2 linked regions of the Puniceicoccus vermicola genome follow. The protein of the gene in region 2 interacts with the protein of the main gene of each other region in a pairwise test. Links are inferred from orthologs where the notes say so. Each region holds a gene or a part of one and is shown on either strand. Other genes may lie near its edges.

Region 1 (3,880 bases), on a different replicon or contig from region 2:
GCAAAGAAACATGAGGAACCCCTCCGCGCTTCCGCACTTCCCGAACCAAAGCAATGACCATCTCCTCCGGAATCCCTCCCGCGTCAATCAGGACATGCTCGCCCTTTTTCACGTTCACCGAAAACCCCGTGAGTCCCCGGGCCAATTCCTCATATCGTGGATCCATAGTCTCAGAGGTTGGGAATAACTACCGCAACGAGCAAGGAAAACGCGATTTCCCGAGCAGAGAGACCACGGCTCTGCGCCATTCGCAGTAAATGATATTTAACATTCTGCGCATAAATCTTGAATCTATCATTCCCCTACTTCGACATGCACACCCAGCAATCAATACCTTTTTAACCTGGTTTAATATATTGACACGGCAAACGTTCCCAAAACCTGAATGTCTGGCATGGGAGCTACCGATTCCACGACCGCCCTCCAAAAATCACTGTCTTTCCCGTTTGTCATCTCAGCGAACCCTGCCATAGTGAAACGTTTCGTTTCTATATTCCTCCGAGTTATGTCTTCCAGCGACGCATCGTCCACCGGCACTGAGCCAAAACCGCAAATGGGTTTCGACCCTTCGTTCCGGCCTGCCCAAGAATATGTCCAGGGTCTCCCCGACACCCAGAATCTCCGTGCGACCGAGATCCAGGGTGCACGCGTGGCCATTCAGGAAGTCGGCTCGTCGAACTTCCGGCTGCCACTGCGTTTCCGGATGGACGATGGTAGCATCACGACTCTCGAGGCCTCCATCTTCGGGGGAGTCAGCCTCAACGCGGACCGGAAAGGGATCAACATGTCGCGCATCATCCGGGTTTTTTACGAACACCGCGAGGAGGTCGTTGATTTTGGGATGATCCGCCGAGTCTTGGAGGACTACCAAAAGAAACTCGATTCCGAATCCGCACGTCTACGCATCTCTTTTTCGATGCCGACCCTTCAATCCAGTCTTCGCAGCGGACTCGAGGGCTACCAGTATTACGATGTGGTCATGGAAGGGCGGATCTCCGGACAAGGGGTCTACACCCGGATGCTCCAGATCGGCTTTGTCTACTCCTCGGCTTGCCCTTGCTCCTCGGACCTCTCCGAGCACGCCCGGGAAACCCGCGGAGTCTTTGCCATTCCGCACTCCCAGCGCAGTCGGGCCCGCATTCGCGCCGTCCCGAGCGAAGACGACACCATCACTCCCGAAGGCCTGGTCAAGGTTTGCCAAGAGGCTCTATCGACGGAGACGCAGTCCATGGTTCGCCGACTTGACGAGCAGGCCTTCGCTGAACTCAACGGAGCCTATCAGAAGTTCGTCGAGGACGCGGCCCGATTGGTCTACGCGGCCCTTGACGAAGTTCCAGGAATTGCCGCCTTCGCAGTCTCCTGCTCCCACCTCGAATCGCTTCACTCGCATGACGCGGTCGCCACGATCGCGAAAGGCCTCTCTACCGATCTTTCTGGAGGTATGGACAATTATGGCGAACTCATCTGCTGACAATGAATGGTTCGACGTGGTCGACGAAAATGACCGCGTCATCGGGAAAGAGACCCGCAGCCAGGTTCACAAAAAGAAGCTGCTTCATCGGGCGATTCACGTCTTTGTCTTTCGCTCCGACGGAGCCCTCTATCTTCAAAAGCGTTCCGCAACGAAAGATACCGCTCCCAATCGGTGGGTGAGTTCCTGCTCGGGTCACGTGGATTCCGGGGAGGATTACGAGACCGCCGCCCGGCGCGAACTCGGCGAAGAGCTGGGAATCGACGGCCAAAACGCCGATCTCGAGGAAATCCAAGCCATCTCCGCCGTTCGCGAGACTGGCCACGAGTTTGTTCGCCTCTACCAGATTCTCAATTACGACGGCCCAATCGTCCCGGATCCGGAAGAAGTTTCAGGAGGCGCATGGAAACAACCCGCGGAGGTCGATGCATGGATCGACCGGGCTCCGCGAGAATTTTCTCTCTCGTTTCTCTATCTCTGGGACTTGTTTCGCAAGCGAGGCGAGTAACAAACCACCTCTGCCCGGGGCTTTCGCCCCGGCAGAAAATAGAAAATCTGGCGAACCCTATTCCTGGGGATCGACTTGGCGCAGCTGCAGCCCATCGACCAGACGCTTGCGGCGAAGAACCGTGGTGATCAAAACCGCCCAGCTACCCACAGCGACATAGCCGTGCTCGGTGAGGAGTCGGAATGCACTCTGAATCGTGGTTTCCCCGTCCTCGGCAAAATCAATGAGAAACGGATGGACCCCGCGAATCAGTCGCATCTGCGGAACCAAATGAGGCTGATCCGTAAACGCGAAGATCGGCGTCCCCACTGGACGGAGAGAGGACACGGTCTGCGGCAGATTTCCCGCGCGGGTGAAAACAATCACGCTGGCGTTGTCCACATCCTCGGCCAGACGCGCGGCCGAGCGAACGAGTTTGCTCTTCGGATTCCGCAAATCCAATGGCACCCGAGTGGCCACATTGTCGAGTTTCTCGGTAGTCTCGGCGATGCGCTTGAAGACGCGGACACAGTCCAAGGGGAACTTTCCAACGGTTGTTTCCCCGGAAAGCATGATGGCATCCGTTCGCTCTGCGACCGCATAGGTGATGTCCGAAACTTCGGCACGGGTCGGCACCGGATTCTCGATCATCGACTCAAGCATATGAGTCGCCACGATCGCCGGCTTGCGCAAGCGGATACAAGTTGTCACCGCGCGCTTTTGGATCACCGGAAGATCCTCGTAGGGACACTCAATTCCGAGGTCCCCGCGAGCAACCATCAACCCATCTGAGGCACGGATGATATCGTCGAGATTCGAAATGGCCTGCTGGTCCTCGATCTTTGCAATGATCCGGGCCGAACTTCCTTTCTCGGACAGAACCCGCCGAAAGCTTTCTACATCTTCAGGTTCCCGAACAAATGATTGGGCAAAGAAATCCACTCCCGCCGCGACACTGAATTCAATATCCAAGTAATCTTTCTTGGTCAGAGCGGGGAGACTGACATGAGTGCCCGGCAGATTGATGTGACGGCGACTGCCCATCTTCCCTCCGATCTCGACCTCACACTGGAGGCGGCTCTCGGTCTTTTTGAGCACCTTGAAGCGAAGCAGTCCATTGTCCACGAGGATCGAACTCCCCTCCTTCAAGTCGTTGATCAGCCCGGGATAATTCACCTGAACCAGTGGCACATCAGGCTGCTCATCAGCATCTTCGGAGCAGGCGAGATCGAGCAAATCACCAGCCTTGAGTTGTAGTGGTTCAGAGACTTCACCGGTCCGAATTTCCGGGCCCTTGATATCGACCATAATCGCGATATCACGCCCCTCATCCTTTCCGGCCTCGCGAACGCGAGAAACGATCCCGGCCAAATCCTCGCGAGGAGCGTGAGCCATATTAATTCGGCAAATATCCACTCCCTCCCGAATCAAGGCGCGAAGCATTTCGGGCGTGTCGGTGGCGGGTCCGATCGTGAAAATAATTTTTGTATTTCGATGGTGCATAATCCGTATCTGCTAGTTAAGCGGGGTGCGGCGGAACAACAGTCATTTGCACCGCCGAGGGGCAGGATTCGCAGAAAGGGCCAAAGGTGTCTTCGACCAAATTGACCGCATTGCAATCACGGCTCAAATGTGAGAAAAAAAGTTGTTTCCAGCGAGGTTTTTCGACTGCTCGCAAAGCCTGCAATGTGGCCCGGTTGGAGAGGTGACCATGTCGGCTACGAATCCGCTGCTTGAGCGAATACGGCCGCTTCATATCATTCTCCAGCATATCCTCGTCGTAATTCGCCTCGATCACCAAGGTATCCGCTTCGGCAAGAACCGAGTAGACCGCTGGGGGCACATGTCCAAGATCGTTCACCCAAGCAAGATTGCGCCGTGGAGAAAAGAGATCATCCCGCCCCCAGGAAAAAAGGAAGCAC
Region 2 (3,676 bases):
TGACACGCTCGTCCGAGTTGCTGACGTTCCCGTCGACCCAAGGCGGCAGGTTACGGATTTCCTCGGGATGATCGGATAAAAACTGATCAACGGACTCGACCCCCCTGTGGGCGAGAACGAGCGCCTCGAGGAGAGAGTTGCTGGCGAGCCGATTGGCTCCGTGGAGGCCAGTGCAGGCTACCTCGCCACAAGCGTAAAGTCCCTTGAGCGATGTTTCCGCCGTGAGGGAGGTAGCGACTCCTCCGCACAAGTAGTGGGCGGCGGGGACTACGGGGATCAGCTCTTTCTCAATCTGGATCCCGTTCTCCCGGCAATGGGCGTAAATGGTGGGGAAGCGCTCTTCGAGCTCCTCCTTCGATTTGGAGGTGATGTCGAGGAAGACGTGCTCAGCCCCCGAACGTTTCATCTCGGAGTCGATGGCACGGGCGACTACATCGCGTGGAGCGAGATCCTTGCGTGGGTGATAGCGCTCCATGAAGGGTTCGCCGTCACTGTTGCGGAGGATGGCGCCTTCGCCGCGGACCGCTTCGCTGATGAGAAAGCGTTTTCCGTCGCGCGCGAAGAAGGCGGTCGGGTGAAACTGGACGAACTCGAGATTGCGGATTTCGGCTCCGGCGCGGTAGGCCATTGCGACTCCGTCACCAGTGGCGATGTCCGGATTGGTGGTAAATTGGTATACTTGGCCGATCCCTCCTGTGGCGAGGAGAACGGCTGGTGTCCGGAGGGCGAAGACAGAATGGTCGGCTTCATTGAAGCAATAGATGCCGGCAACCCGATTGTCCTCATCGGTCGTGTTGAATCCGAACTTTTTGAGCTTCCGAGTGGTGATCAGGTCGATCGCCATGCAGTGCTCGCGCACCTCGATGTTGGGGTGCTCGTTGATCGCGTGAAGCAGCGCTTGCTCGATGGCGCGTCCAGTGACGTCTTTTACGTGGAGAATACGGCGCTTGGAGTGCCCTCCTTCTTTGCCGAGAGAAACCCGTCCGTCCTCAAGTTGAGAGAAATCCACCCCGATCTCGATCATCTCCTTGATGCGTGCCGGACCCTCTTGGACGATCTGGTTGACGACCTCACGGTTGCAGAGACCATCCCCCGCCTCGAGGGTGTCTTCGACGTGCATCTGGAAATCGTCGGTGCTCGAGGTTACGCAGGCGATCCCGCCTTGAGCGTAGTTGGTGTTCGATTCCGCCCGATTTTTTTTGGTGACGATGCAGACGGAGCGGCCTCGTGAGGCGAGCCCGAGTGCAAAACTCAAACCGGCTATTCCGCTGCCAACGACAACGGCATCAAATTCGAAAGTCTTCAATGTTAGGAGAGAGAATAGGTAGAGAAGGGGTAGAGATCTAGGGGAAGATCACAGTTCAATATTGTCGATGAGTCGGACTTGGTCGAGCCAACAGGCGACAGCGATCAGACACTCCCCGGACTTTACCTCTTTGACGGGCTGCATCATCATCTTATCGACGATGGAGGCATAAATGATGCGGAGTCGTCGGCTCGTTCCCAAGGTGTGGGTGACTTCGGCAATGATCCGATCCACGCTTTGAACTCCGTTGTCCGCGAGGGACTTTCCTTCACTCAGGGCTTTGAAAATCAATCCGGCATCCTTGCGTTGCTCGGGCGTGAGGTACTGATTGCGGGAGCTCTTGGCGAGACCGTCCTCTTCGCGGATCGTCGGTGAGATGGCCAACTCGATCGGCATCTGGAGATCGTCGATCATTTTCCGGATGACGGCGCACTGCTGGGCATCTTTTTGGCCGAAAACAGCGACATCCGGGCGGACGATGTTGAAAAGCTTGGCGCAGATCGTGGTGACCCCGCGGAAATGATTTGGCCGGGAGATGCCGCAGAGACCTTTGCTGACTACATTTTCTTCGACGAAAGTGGAGTAGCTTTTCGGATAGATGTCCTCCTCCGAGGGAGCGAAGACGATGTCGACACCATGTTTTTCGCAGAGGGCCAGATCGTGCTCCAACTCGCGAGGATACTGCTGGAAATCTTCACTGGGCGCAAATTGGGTCGGGTTGACAAAAATCGAAACGATGGTGATGTCGGATTTTTCTTTTGCCGTGTCAATCAGGCTGGCATGGCCTTCGTGAAGAGCTCCCATCGTGGGAACGAGACCGATCAATTGGCCTTTGCTTCGATTGGAAATCGAAGTCGATTGCATTTCGTTAATGGACCGGATGACCTGCATAAGCTGTTGAGAGAAAGGGGAATTTCGTAAGTTTTTCAAACAAAACCGTGCGCGCAGGCCCGTATCCGGCGAAATGACGATTAATTTATGATCCTATAAGAGGGGATGTTGCCGTCAGGAGAGTCCGACTCTCGTGAGGAGTTTGGGTAGTGTAAAAGTAGTCAGGCTAAAATTACTTTACAGATTGACGGGAATGAAATCCTCAAGGTTTGAGGAAAGAAATTGATTTGGACTGGGGGATATTCTCATTCCTCCTTGCTTCGTTTGGATTCTTGCTAAAAAAATTGAAACCATGGAAGAATCTTTCATTCAGTCGCAATTTTCCGATCGGATCGGGGGTCAGAGCTTTGGCAAGGATACTGCCATCTATAAGTTCGAGAAGATTAAACGGGCGAAGCGTGCTGCGGTGAAGGAGCACCCCAAGAAGGCTCTCATTGATATGGGAGTGGGTGAGCCCGACCAAATGGCCTACCCGGAGGTGGTCCAGACTCTGCAACACGAGGCCGCATTGAGCGAGAATCGGGGGTATGCCGACAATGGATCGGAGTCCTTTAAAAAGGTCGCCGCTCATTATATGGAAAAAGTTTTCGGAGTGACCGGTCTCGATACGGAAAACGAGATCCTGCACTCGATCGGCTCAAAGACCGCTCTCTCGATGTTGCCCGCCTGCTTCATCAATCCCGGCGACGTGGTTTTGATGACGACTCCCGGTTATCCCGTTTTGGGGACTCACGCCAAATACTACGGCGGCGAGGTCTACAACATGGAGCTCAAGGAGGAGAATGGATTTTTGCCAGACCTGAAGGCCGTCCCTGCGGATGTTCTCAAGAAGGCCAAGATGATGGTCCTCAACTATCCGAACAACCCGACCGGTGCTTCCGCGACGAAGGAATTTTTTGAAGAGGTAGTCGAGTTTGCGAAAAAGAACGAGATCATCGTCATTCAGGATGCAGCCTATGCGGCTCTCATTTTTGAAGGCGAGCCGCTATCGATTTTGCAGGTCCCGGGAGGGAAGGATGTGGCCATCGAGCTGCATTCGCTCTCAAAGGGTTTCAATATGACCGGTTGGCGCATCGGTTTCGTCGTCGGAAATCCTCTGATCGTTTCGGCTTACGGCCATGTCAAAGATAATTCCGACTCGGGACAGTTCCTGGCGATTCAGAAAGCTGGTGAGGCTGCCTTGTCCCGTCCTTGGATTACTCAGGAGATTTCTGCGAAGTATTCTCGTCGTATGGGCAAACTGGTCGAAGCGCTCCGCTTCTCCGGTTTCGATGCGAAGAAGCCATCGGGTAGTTTCTTCCTCTATGTGAAGGCACCGAAGTCTGCGAAGCCCGAGTCGGGTGGGGATGCCATCGAGTTTGCGACGGGTGAAGACTTTAGCCAGTGGCTGATCCGCAATGAGTTGGTCAGCACCGTGCCTTGGGATGACGTCGGGGCGTATGTCCGCTTCTCCGTGACTTTTGAAGCGCATGGTGAGGA

The links. Proteins that work in one complex are often made in the same cells at the same time.
Region 1: the proteins of panC (region 2) and H5P30_RS05470 interact in binary tests that used the Escherichia coli proteins (3 or more experiments, as listed by UniProt). The link is inferred for Puniceicoccus vermicola from one-to-one orthologs.

What each region holds. Positions count from the first base shown.
Region 1 is NZ_JACHVA010000047.1:37,365-41,244, reverse strand. The notes cover bases 233-3,215. They hold H5P30_RS05470 (NUDIX hydrolase), read left to right. Parts: upstream 233-1,451; coding sequence 1,452-1,979; downstream 1,980-3,215. Other genes in these bases: pyk (pyruvate kinase), read right to left, coding at 2,037-3,215; folE2 (GTP cyclohydrolase FolE2), read left to right, coding at 506-1,471. In the rest of the region: H5P30_RS05480 (aminopeptidase), read right to left, coding at 1-166; more of pyk, read right to left, coding at 3,216-3,461; H5P30_RS05460 (MBL fold metallo-hydrolase), read right to left, coding at 3,478-3,880.
Region 2 is NZ_JACHVA010000141.1:37,112-40,787, reverse strand. Bases 277-3,055 are described here. They hold panC (pantoate--beta-alanine ligase), read right to left. Parts: upstream 2,198-3,055; coding sequence 1,355-2,197; downstream 277-1,354. Other genes in these bases: H5P30_RS21075 (LL-diaminopimelate aminotransferase), read left to right, coding at 2,490-3,055; nadB (L-aspartate oxidase), read right to left, coding at 277-1,306. In the rest of the region: more of nadB, read right to left, coding at 1-276; more of H5P30_RS21075, read left to right, coding at 3,056-3,676. UniProt on the Escherichia coli protein: Catalyzes the condensation of pantoate with beta-alanine in an ATP-dependent reaction via a pantoyl-adenylate intermediate.